4 regions of the Tissierella carlieri genome follow, and region 4 is predicted to be linked to each of the others. Evidence: riboswitches for the same ligand, from Rfam matches in the RefSeq annotation. Region 4 holds a riboswitch; each other region holds the start of a gene.

Region 1 (3,191 bases), on a different contig from region 4:
TATATTATAAATGCCGCAGCCATGGCTCCTACAAAAGCAGCAATTGGTACTAGTCCTATGTGCTGGGGTAAAATAACTAATACAGCAATTCCAAAGAGCCCTGCACCACTGCTTATACCAATAATACTTGGATCGGCTAAGGGATTTTTCATTACTCCTTGCAAAATAGCACCTGACAGAGCAAGATTTGCACCAACTAAAGCTGCTAGTATCATCCTTGGTAATCTGATATTCCAAATTACCATTCTTTCTGAACTTCCATCGTCCGTCATAATAACCTCAAATATACGCCTTGCCCCTACCTCAAGAGTCCCTTTAGTATTTCCCAATATAAAAGCTACAAAAAAAAGTATTACTAGAATAGCAATAATAGCTACTTTATAACCTGTATTGTCTTTAAGGGAAATATCATTTTTCATCCTGTTTATTCACCTCTCCATATACTTCTGGATATATACTTCTAGCCATATATTCTATAGCTTGATGATAATAAGGTCCTGCATTATATAAAAAATATTCTTGTGGAAGATGAATAACACGACCCTCTTGAATAGCTTTTACTCCATTCCATACTGGATTTGTTGCAAATTCTTCTTCTATAGCTTTTACAGCCTCCTCATTGCTGGAAATCATACTTGTAACCAAAATATAATCTGGATTCTTGTCTACTATATACTCTATATCTAATGGAGTAGTTTCTGATCCTATAGTATCAGGTGGTAAATCAGAAGCAATATTTTTAAGTCTCAGTATTTTAGATATATCCCCAGCTATACTGTTATCAAGCTTAACAGCAAGGGTTTTAGATGTTATGTATAATATGACTACAGATTTATTCTCCTCCGGTAATTTAGATATGATTTCCTCTTTATGCTTTTCCAGCTCTTTTATCTTTGTTTCAGCTAACTCTTCCCTTTCAAGTATTTTTCCAAAAGCTTTATAAGTTGATACCACATCATCATATCCTCTTATATGAGTAGTAATTACATTGAAACCCATTTCTCTCAATTTCTTTGCTTGTGTTGACTGAGTTCCAACTTGGGCTATAATCAAATCTGGTTTATGAGGTATTACAGATTCCATATCTATAGAATATACTGGTCCTATTGTTGGAAGGCTTCGTATTTCTTCTTCGTATTCAGGTATAAGTTTTACATTATCTGATACATCAGATGTACATACAGATTTTCCACCTAAATCATACCAGATATTTAAAGGGGTACCAGATAAAACAGCTACCTTTTCTGGTTTATTTTCTAAAATAGTTTCTTTTTTAAGAAAGTCTTTTACTTTTAAAGGATACATATCTCCTTCTACAGTTATTGATAACTCACTATTCTCTACCTTCTCTACATTTTTCGTATTGCTTAATCCTCCCACACTGGTAGTTTTAGTGCAGCCTGAAACACTGGATATCATTATAGCTAAAATCATTATCCACAATACTCTTTTATAATCCTTCACACTTTTCATCCTTTCCTTTTTTATAAATAAAAAACTTCAACCCTCATAGCTCCCTACGATTGTTGAAGTTTCTAAGCCTGTTAAATAAAAATCCTGTATGTGATAAATCTTGAAGTAAGTTCTATCAAAAAACCTCCTGAAAATAATCAGAAGGATAGCGAAATAAAACAATTTAACATAATATACTAGCTTTCTCCATCCACCGTAGAGTTACTTTTGCTAATAAATAGGAAGGTATTCTGACTTAAGCCTCATCATCTTTTCTGTCTTCCCAGTTTCCCAGTGACATTTAGAAAAGACTCTTCTTTTACAGCGGCGGGACCGTGCAAGATTTTCACTTTGCTTCCCTATTACTTATAGAATTCTAATTCTATAAACCTATTTATTCCATATTCAATTTTCATCACCAATTATACTATATAAATAATTATTAAACAAGTATAAGCAAATGTATTTGTTATTATTTTGCTAATAAATATCCCCTATTACTTTTTTCTTCATTGACATTATATAATCTTTATAGTAATATGACAGGAACAAATTATTAGATAAAACAGTTAGGAGAGTAAATATGAAAATCGCAATTGGAATATGTGAAAAAATAAATGGTAAGTGTTCTACTATGGGATGTTTTCGAACATACAATAACAAGGAAAAACATTTTTCTCAATACAAGAATATAGAAACTGAACTTATATCTCTATTCTCATGCAATATATGTTCTATGGATTCTAAAGAAAATATAATTACTATTGCAGAGAGACTGAAAGATTCTGGAGTAGATAGAGTACATCTAGGGGCTTGTGCTGTTAAATGCAAGGCTGATAGAAAAGATGAAATTAAAGAAATCTTTGAATCTATGGATATAGAGGTAGTAGAAGGTACTCATTAAGGTAAAATAAAATGTACATAATTTGATTAAGATAATATTTATGGGATTGCCAAATAAGGATATAGAGTTGTTTAATAAATTGACTTTTAAGGCTTGAGAAAATATATAAGACACAAGTGGAGCATAATTGCTCTCTTGTGTCTTATATTCATTATACTAAAACTACTTCCCTTAATATTTCTATTTATCCTATTAATTTCACTATTTCATTATATTTATATATCCAATTTCCCCAATACATGAACTTTTATTTCTTTCTGATCCAAATGCTGTAAGTATATTTGCCCTGTACAATCAAAGATTTCCAATACTCCATATTTTTTTAATTCTTCAGCAGTGATTTCTTTAAATATATCATGTCCTACTAAGAAAACTACTAATTCAGCACCTGATATTGCTTTAGTAAAATCATTTTCTTGATTTTCTAATTTATCTCTTGAAATAGGATCATAAGCTGAATAATTGATATTTAATGATTCCAATTCTTTTATAATATCTAATATAGGACTAAATCTTGTTTCCTTCACATTACCTGCATAGGTTGTCCCTAATAATAAAACTTTACTTAGATTATTCTTGTCCATTATCTTTTTTATGTCGTTGGCTACTTTAATTGGCATATAATCATTTCTTGCTCTAGACTCTTTGATAATTTTAGCTTCATTGGGAGCCAATTGTGCTAAAAACCATGGAACAACTGGAATACAATATCCTCCAACACCAGGTCCTGGTCTATGAATATTAACCCTTGGATGCATATTTGCTAACTCAATGACTTTCCATGGATCAGCTTTGGCTTCTTCACAAATTGTTAGGACCTCATTGGCAAATGCTA
Region 2 (3,191 bases), on a different contig from region 4:
GAAGGTCATAAAGACCCCAAAACATTCCTTAGCAATTGTGCATTGTGCATTGATAATTGTGAATTAACTAAAGGAGGAGTTAAATTTGAGTATAATAGTAGATGTTTATGCAAGAGAAGTATTAGATTCAAGAGGCAATCCTACAGTTGAAGTAGAAGTATGGACAGAAGATGGTGCTTTTGGAAGAGCTCTAGTTCCATCAGGAGCATCTACAGGTGCATTTGAAGCTGTAGAGTTAAGAGACGGAGATAAAGGAAGATTTCTAGGCAAGGGTGTTATGAATGCCGTAGATAATGTTAACAATATAATAGCAGAAGAAGTAATAGGAATGGATGTGTTTGAGCAAACTGCAATAGATAAATTGATGATTCAATTAGATGGTACACCCAATAAAGGAAAACTAGGTGCCAATGCAATCCTTGGAGTATCCCTAGCAGTAGCCAGAGCAGCGGCAGATGAATTAGGAATGCCTTTATATCAATATGTAGGTGGAGTTAATGCTAAAACATTACCGGTTCCTATGATGAATATACTAAATGGTGGAGAGCATGCTGATAATAATGTGGATATTCAAGAATTCATGGTAATGCCTGTAGGGGCAAAAAGCTTTAGAGAAGCTCTTAGAATGGGTGCAGAAATATTCCACAATCTAAAGTCTGTTCTTAAATCTAAAGGTCTAAATACAGCAGTAGGTGATGAAGGCGGATTTGCTCCAAATTTATCTAGTAATGAAGAAGCATTAAAAACTATAGTAGAAGCTATAGAAAAGGCAGGGTATAAACCAGGGGAAGAAATAATGCTGGCACTAGATGTAGCGGCTACAGAAATGTATGATGAAGAAAAGAAGGTTTATAATTTAGCTGGAGAGGGCAGAATTCTTACTGTAGATGAGATGATAAATTATTATGAGGAATTAGTAAACAAATATCCGATTATTTCCATAGAAGATGGTTTAGCTGAAGATGATTGGGATGGATGGAAACAGCTGACAGAAAGATTAGGGAAGAAGATTCAATTAGTGGGAGACGATTTGTTTGTTACAAATACTGAGAGATTGAACAAAGGTATAGACTTAGGAATTTCCAATTCAGTATTGGTTAAATTAAATCAAATAGGTACATTAACTGAAACATTAGATACAATTGAAATGGCAAAGATAAATGGATATACTGCAGTTATATCTCATAGATCAGGTGAGACTGAAGATACTACTATAGCAGATTTAGCAGTAGCAATGAACGCAGGACAAATTAAAACAGGAGCTCCTTCAAGAACGGATAGAGTGGCAAAATACAATCAATTACTTAGAATAGAAGATATGCTAGGTGAAGAAGCAATTTATAGAGGAAGAAAAACATTTTATAATATAAAGAAATAATATTTAGATATAAAAAGATTCTATTGCATGCAATAGAATCTTTCTATATCAAGAGAAGATTTAGGAATAAATAAGAGGACTTAAATTTGACAATTTATATTGCCTATGATATATTCTACTTAAAATTTAATATTTTATTCATTGGTATAATCTTATATATAGGATTATTTAAAAGGGAAGTTCGGTTTAAATCCGACACGGTCCCGCCACTGTGATAGATAGAACCTTGCAGATGCCACTGTACTTAAAGTATGGGAAGGTGTAGGGTTTGTTATTCTTAAGTCAGGAGACCTGCCAATGAAAAAAACGCTGTTTATTACTCACGCGGATGAGAAGGTGTTATTTATAAGGTAGATTAAATATTTATTCTACTCTATTGATAATATCCTTTCTATTGCAGAAAGGTTTTTTTGTTTTGTAATATTTATTTTGCAAAACCATAGTAATAACTCAGCAAATTTTTGCTGAGTTATTTTTTTGAAAATAAATTGGAGGGATAAAGATGAATATACATGAATATCAGGCAAAAGAATTATTGAAGAATTATGGGATTCCAGTCCCTAATGGCAGAGTTATATATGATGCGAAAGAAGCGGAAAAAACTTCTTGGACAATAAGTACTGATGTGGCAGTTGTAAAAGCTCAGATTCATGCTGGTGGAAGAGGAAAAGCAGGAGGAGTTAAGATAGCTAAATCGATAGATGAAGTTAAGAAATATTCTAAAGAGCTATTGGGGAAAAAGTTAGTAACACATCAGACAGGAAAAAAGGGAAAAGAAGTTAAAGCTGTATTAATAGAAGAAGGGTGTAATATTGATAAAGAATACTATTTAGGATTTGTATTAGATAGGGATACATCAAGCATAACTCTTATTGCTTCTGAAGAAGGTGGAACTGAAATTGAAGAGGTAGCATTAAGAAATCCTGATAGGATTTACAAAGAGAAGATTGACTGTTTGACGGGACTAACAGAATTTCAAGCCAGAAGAATATGTTTTGACATTAATTTACCTATTGAGATAATAAACGAAGCAGTAAGATTAATGATGAACTTATATCGTATTTTTGTGGAAAAGGACTGCGTTCTGGTAGAAATAAACCCATTAGTATTAACAGAAGAAAAAAAACTAATAGCTTTGGATGCAAAAATGAATTTTGATGAAAATGGCCTGTTTAGAAATGAAGATATACTTAGCTATAGGGATTTAAGTGAAGAAGATGAGAAAGAAGTAGAGGCTTCAAAGCATGGACTGTCTTATATATCATTAGATGGAAATATTGGATGCGTGGTAAATGGAGCGGGCTTAGCTATGGCTACTATGGATTTAATAAAACTTCACGGGGGAGAACCGGCTAATTTTCTTGACGTTGGAGGAGGAGCATCAGAAGAAAACGTAACAAATGCGTTTAAAATACTATTATTAGACGATAAGGTCAAAGGAATTTTTGTCAATATATTTGGTGGAATAATGAAATGTGATGTTATAGCTAAAGGAATTGTCAATGCGGCAAAAGAGCTGAAATTAAATATTCCTTTAGTAATCAGATTGGAAGGAACTAATGCTGACTTAGGTATGGAAATAATAAAAAACTCTAATCTGAATATATTTGCAGTAGAAAATATGGGCGAAGGTGCTAAGAAAATACTAGAACTAATTTAACAGAAAGGTGGACTAAATAATGAGTATATGGGTTGATAAATCTACTAAAGTAATAGTGCAAGGAATAACGGGAAATACAGCCATTTATCATACAAAGCAAATGTTGGAATATGGTACAAATATAGTCGGGGGAGTTACTCCGGGTAAAGGGAA
Region 3 (3,191 bases), on a different contig from region 4:
TATCATCAAATACGTTGGAGTAAAATAATTGTTGGTCGGGATTTTGAAATACAATGTTGACTTGCTTTCTATATTCCTTTAAATAAGCCTTATTATACTTTATAGGAGTATCATTATATATTATTGAACCTTTACTTGGCTTTAAAATTCCCATTATATTTAGGAACAAGGTTGACTTTCCAGAACCATTAGCTCCAATAACACCTATTACTTTTCCCTTTGATGTATCTATATTTATATCATTTAATGCCTTCGTTCCATCTTCATATTTATAGTATAAATTGTTTATTTTTAACATTTAATCACCTAATTTAAATTCTCCGCTATATAACTTACATTCCAAGGATATATTCATCTCATTATGTCTTATAAATACTCTGGTAAAAAGGTTTCTAATAAGTAATGCTATAGATCTTAATGAATTTCTCTTGTTTTCGTAACCAAATTTCATAGCTTGGGCTAAATGAATATTGTTCGCTTCTTCAATGAAAATAAATATACTCCTATAAATAAGTACCATTAATTCTATAAACAGCTTAGGTACCTTTAATTTCTTTAAAACCCTAATGATATCAATCATCGGAGTGGTTAATATCAGAAAATATACTGATGTTAAAGATGATAATACTGTTGTAAACAGTTTTATTCCTTTAGACATAGACTCCATAGTTATACCAATACAGATATTCATAATCTTGAAATAGTAAAGATAAAAATCACCATTTACTGAAATCATTATAGTAATTATACTAATGAATAGAAATGATACAGGTAATAAAAGCATCTTAAAATAGGTTCTAAAGGGAACTTTAGCTATTCCAATAACTAATATGATCATAAGAATAGTAATCAATAAATCAAGATAATAACTATTGATTAATCTTGACAATACTATGCCTCCACAGGAAAGAAGAATCTTTACCTGTGGAGGATAATTTCTTAATTTGTTAGTATATGCATATTTATCTATCAGCAACAATTTTGCGTCTTTCCTTTAATACACCAAGGATATACCCTATAAGACCTGCTCCTATAGCTACTTGAAGAGAAAATAATAAACTCTCTATTTCACCACTTGGTGGTTCCCAGAATGATTCAAACCATGGTTCATAATCTGGATTTATTTCCTGGATAACTCCTTCAGCCTCTCCATCTGCTCCGCCAAATTCAGAATCTCTTTTAATAATTAATGGAGTAATTACGATTACAATTATCAAAAATAAAAGAATAATATTTTGCTTAAATAGACTCTTCAAGTTTAATCACTCCTTCTTTTCTATATTCTTGAATAAGATTAAATACCATTACAGTTATAATTCCCTCAACAATTGCTAGCGGTATTTGTGTAACTGCAAATACAGATAGAAACTTTGTAAGAGATGCGGCAACTCCTCCTGTGGCATCTGGGAATGCTAAAGAAAGCTGAATTGATGTAATTACATAAGTAGCTAAATCTCCTAATGCTGCCGCTAAGAAGACTGTCAGGCTTTTATTTTTCCCTTCTTTACCCATTTTATATATACCATAGGAAACAAGTGGACCTACTACAGCCATGGAAAAGGAATTAGCTCCTAATGTAGTAATCCCACCATGGGCTAATAATAAGGCTTGGAATAACAATACTATAGTCCCTATAACAGTCATAGTTGTTGGTCCAAATAGTATTGCACCTAATCCTACTCCCGTTGGATGAGAGCAAGATCCAGTAACAGATGGAATCTTAAGGGCAGATAAAACAAATGCAAATCCTCCTACTAATCCTAGAATCATTTTATGATCCTGTCCTTCTTTCAAACCTTTTCCTACCTTTCTAAATCCTATGACTAAAAATGGTAAAGTTAATATTGACCAAATAATTGCCCATTTAATAGGTAGGAAACCTTCCATAATATGCATTGCTTGTGCAAGCTGTGGAGTTATAATTAAAGTCAATAATATACCCCACATTAATAATTTCTTTTTCATAAAATCACCTCACATTTATTTTTAAAGGAATACTCCTTTATATCTAAACTAGGTGACCTAAAAGGAAAATAAAAATCCCTAACCTGAAGCAGATTAGGGATGGAACTTATACTAATATTAACTATATAATAGTACAATTATAAGTTTTTCCTTCCCTCCGAAGGTCACTTCAATACTATTAGGCAGGTCTCCTGACTTGTGACTCATTTTACTCTCAGCACCTTCCCAGATTTCTCCAGTGGTATAAGCTGATTCTATCATCACTTACAGTAGCGGGGGCTGTATGGGATTTTCACCCATTTCCCTATTATTCTTATAGAACCTAATGTACTATATTCAATTTTCATTCTAATGCTATCATAAAATAATATTTAATACAAGATATTTTTGCAACTAAAAGATATAATATTATACCAAAGGTTGTTATGTCCATCTTTTACTTAGCTAACTAATTGGATCACAATATGGATTATTAATAATAATACTTCACTACGATACATAATTTCTATAGTGTTTTTTATATCTATTTTTCTAATTTCCTCAACCTTATCACCTATTGTAGGTTTCTCTACAAGCTTTCCATGATAATAATTATTTCCACCTAATTGAATATCTAGAAGCCCTGCAACAGCACCCTCTGGATATGCACAATTTGGACTCTTATGATTTTTTTTATCCCTGATCATTATCTTAAAACCATTTTTTATATGAAATCTCCCTAATGAACCTAAGCACATAAGAATTCCTGTAATTCTTGATGGAATATAATTAAATATATCGTCTACCTTTGCAGGAAAATATCCTAGATCAATATATTTATCATTCATATAACCTAACATAGAATCCATAGTATTGATAAATTTATATGCTAGTCCTCCAGATGCTCCAAATAGGATTATATAAAATAGTGGAGCAATGACCCCATCAGATGTATTCTCTGCCACAGTTTCTACTGTTGCCCTTATAATTTCCTGTTCTGAAAGATTTTTAGTTTCCCTTCCAACAATATAAGAAAGTCTTATCCTAGCTTCTTCTATACCTATGTCTAGAGCTTTTGATACCTTCATGGCTTCATAATGCAGACATCTTGCAGCTATACATGTATAGATTAAGTAAGTATTCACTATAATATAAAGAACTTTATATTCTTTTATAAGCTTTAATAACAAATATGGCGTAATAAAGCCAAGTGAAATATTAATTATAACAATAATAAATCCAGCAAA
Region 4 (3,191 bases):
CAAAGTCGTTATAATTTTTAGTCTACCACTATTTATTTCTTCATGATCTGTGTTTTTACTGCAACCTGACATCAATAATATTACAAGAGAAATTATAAATGTCTTCCAAATCCTTTTTCCCTTCACCATATACTCCTCCTCGCTTCTAATCTTATTTTATTTACCACTTAAATGCCAACGCAAATCATTTGCATTTAATTTTTCGTATAAAAAACCTCTTAACTTTTACATTAAGAGTAATTTTATTTATATTTATTATATATAGAGATATATCCTTTGTCAATAATCTATATATAAATCTTTTAAGTGGCATATTTATTTTTATTCTTTAATTAACTTAATACTTATACAATAAAATATATACCCTATCAAATATCCACCTATTACATCTGTTGGCCAATGGACTCCTAAATAAATCCTACTAATTCCCATTAGACATATCATGACAAAAGATATAATATGGATTAGCTTTTTCTTCCTATCATTATCTACTTTTTTCGCCAATAAAAATGCTATTGTAGAATAAAGGGTCATTGTTACCATAGAATGTCCGCTAGGAAAACTTAATCCCCCTTGATTCACCAAAAAAAACTCTAATGGCCTCGTTCTTTGGAAGAATTGCTTTAATAAATAATTTAATAAATATGATCCCAGAGTTGATAACAACAATAATTTAGATATGTAATATTTCTTTTTGATTAACGTATATGATATCCCCATAGCAGTAACTGGCAATAAAAAATTTACAGATCCTATAAAGGATATAAATTTCATAAATGATAATATTCTTGGATTGGTATTATTATGTATGTACTTCATTATATCCACATCAAATAGAATACCCTCACTGCTACCATTAACCATAAAACCTAAAATTAAAAATATTATTAACATTAAACCTAAAATAAAATCTTTACCTTGCTTATTCATTTATACACCCCTATTATTTTTCTATCAAATTCATTATACCAAAGTTCTCGTAAAATACAAAAAACTTCTTAATAAAAAAAGGCTTCTAAAGGAGAATTTTAAGGAAAACTTTTTGGTCACTGCATAAGCGACTTGTACGAAATCAAAATGTTCGACAATCTGCTTAAAACTCAAATAGGTCAAGTTCTAAAATGAAAAAGACAAAAAAAGTAGAATTTTCTTATTCGTTATAGAAAAGGTTCATTTCTTTAGTGAAATCAACCTTTCTATTAATCTTATTCTTCTATGTTTTTAAATCCATCACCTAATACTTCATAAACATTACTTACTGTAATAAATGCATCTTTATCTATGCCTTTAATATAACTTTTCAATTTAATAAAATCTCTTCTATCTATAACTGTTACTACTACATTCTTTTTCTCTCCTGTATAAGCTCCTTTAGCATTATATATAGTCGCCCCTCTTTCCAAATCATTTACTATATATTCTTTAATATCATTACTATATTCACTCACTATATTGACTTCTTTGCACAAACTTATACCCTCGATAGTCCAATCTATTACTACACCATTTAATATAATTCCCAATAGAGAATACATTCCCAACTCAGGCCCGAATGCAAATCCAGCCATTATTATTATAATGAAGTCTGATATAAGCACTCCTTTGCCAAGCTCTATCCCAAAGAACTTATTTATTATCTTTGCTATTATATCAGTTCCACCTGTTGATGCATTTTGATTAAATACAATCCCCATACCTATTGCCGATATAAAAACTCCAAAAATTAGCTGTATTATAATGTCTTCTACTAAAGGCTGTTGTATAGGTATAACTCTCTCAAATAAAGAAATGGTTATAGAAGTCCCCAGACTTGCATAAATAGTCTTAAATCCAAAGCTGGTTCCCACAATAAGAAAACCAATTATAAATAAAACTATGTTAATGATTATCATAATAGCTCCTATTGATAAAATTGGAATCCAATGATTAATAACAATCGCAAGTCCATTAGCTCCACCTACAGCTAATTTCTGGGGCATAAGAAAGAAATATAAACCTGCTGCTACCATTATCATACCAAGAGTTATAAATACATATTCTTTTATTTTTCCTTTCAAATATATTCCTCCTTTATAATTTTTATTTACAAAAAACCTCCCAAAACTTAAGTGTTCTGGGAGGCACAAAGAAATAGACAGATTATATAATTTGTCTACATATTTAAATCTGCTTTTAACACCCCCTATCGACCGTAGAGTTTTTTAGTGCATAAGTAAAGGCAGGTCTTCTGACTTTGGTTCATAAGGACTTAAAGTCTTCCCGATTTATTCAGTGACATTAGTTTTAAATCCTTCCCCATTACAGCGGCGGGACCGTATAGGCATTTAACCTATTTCCCTTTTAAGCAAAGAATATTTTTCTCTGCACCTTCACCTAATTATTTAGTTATCAATTCAAGTATATAGTATATTATTATTACAGTCAACTATATGTAGCACCAACTAATCTCACCAAGAAAAAGAAGATAGGATATCCTATCTTCTTTTTCTTGGTGGTGCTATATGAATCGCTTTATCTTCTAATCCCAATGTAGCCTCAAAAAATGCTTCTGAAAGAGTTGGATGGGCATGAATTGTTCTCATTATACTATATATATCCAATCCATTAGCTATAGCCAGTGTTCCTTCTGCAATTAAATCATTTGCATGAGGTCCAAGTATATGAACTCCCAGAACCTTCTTATCTTCTTCTCCAGCAAGTATTTTTATTATTCCCTCTCCTTCTCCTAAGGATAAGGCCTTTCCATTGGCTGCAAACATAAACTTACTAGCCTTATAAGGTATTCCTTTTTCTTTAAGCTCTTCCTCAGTGTAGCCTACATGAGCTACCTCATTCATTGTAAATACGCAATTTGGATAGATATCTAAGTTGACATCTGGTGTATGACCCATTATTTTCTCCATTACATATTCACCTTGTGCAGATGCCACATGAGCTAATTGAACTCCTCTATTTACATCTCCTATGGCATATATGCCAGGAATATTTGTCTCAAACTCATTATTTACAAAAACACCTTTGTCATCATATTTAATCCCTAATTCATCAAGGTTTAACCCTTCTATTACGGGACCCCTTCCTGATGCAATAAGTACTTTATCTCCTATTACTTCTATTTCTTCGTCTTTTTCTTTATATTTGGCTAAAACTCTAAGTTTATCTCCCTCTTTGGTGATTTCTTTAGCCCTAAT

Evidence for each region. A riboswitch is a leader RNA that binds a small molecule or an ion and turns the genes downstream of it on or off. The one in region 4 is predicted to bind cobalamin.
Region 1: another riboswitch for cobalamin. It lies ahead of KQI38_RS16570 (ABC transporter substrate-binding protein); the one in region 4 lies ahead of KQI38_RS07295 (YitT family protein).
Region 2: another riboswitch for cobalamin. It lies ahead of sucC (ADP-forming succinate--CoA ligase subunit beta); the one in region 4 lies ahead of KQI38_RS07295 (YitT family protein).
Region 3: another riboswitch for cobalamin. It lies ahead of KQI38_RS10375 (energy-coupling factor ABC transporter permease); the one in region 4 lies ahead of KQI38_RS07295 (YitT family protein).

Annotation. Positions count from the first base shown of each region.
Region 1 is NZ_JAHLOH010000047.1:12,089-15,279, reverse strand. It holds gene KQI38_RS16575 (FecCD family ABC transporter permease) at 1-419, opposite strand, end outside; gene KQI38_RS16570 (ABC transporter substrate-binding protein) at 409-1,464, opposite strand; cobalamin riboswitch at 1,677-1,861, opposite strand; gene KQI38_RS16565 (CGGC domain-containing protein) at 2,036-2,356, shown strand; gene KQI38_RS16560 (nucleotide sugar dehydrogenase) at 2,572-3,191, opposite strand, start outside.
Region 2 is NZ_JAHLOH010000033.1:94,108-97,298, reverse strand. It holds gene eno (phosphopyruvate hydratase) at 86-1,378, shown strand; cobalamin riboswitch at 1,504-1,691, shown strand; gene sucC (ADP-forming succinate--CoA ligase subunit beta) at 1,881-3,038, shown strand; gene sucD (succinate--CoA ligase subunit alpha) at 3,058-3,191, shown strand, end outside.
Region 3 is NZ_JAHLOH010000033.1:37,731-40,921, forward strand. It holds gene KQI38_RS10360 (energy-coupling factor ABC transporter ATP-binding protein) at 1-298, opposite strand, end outside; gene cbiQ (cobalt ECF transporter T component CbiQ) at 299-979, opposite strand; gene KQI38_RS10370 (energy-coupling factor ABC transporter substrate-binding protein) at 963-1,256, opposite strand; gene KQI38_RS10375 (energy-coupling factor ABC transporter permease) at 1,240-1,965, opposite strand; cobalamin riboswitch at 2,130-2,306, opposite strand; gene cbiB (adenosylcobinamide-phosphate synthase CbiB) at 2,406-3,191, opposite strand, start outside.
Region 4 is NZ_JAHLOH010000025.1:98,428-101,618, reverse strand. It holds gene KQI38_RS07305 (metal ABC transporter solute-binding protein, Zn/Mn family) at 1-126, opposite strand, end outside; gene KQI38_RS07300 (phosphatase PAP2 family protein) at 322-930, opposite strand; gene KQI38_RS07295 (YitT family protein) at 1,206-2,057, opposite strand; cobalamin riboswitch at 2,201-2,386, opposite strand; gene lpdA (dihydrolipoyl dehydrogenase) at 2,475-3,191, opposite strand, start outside.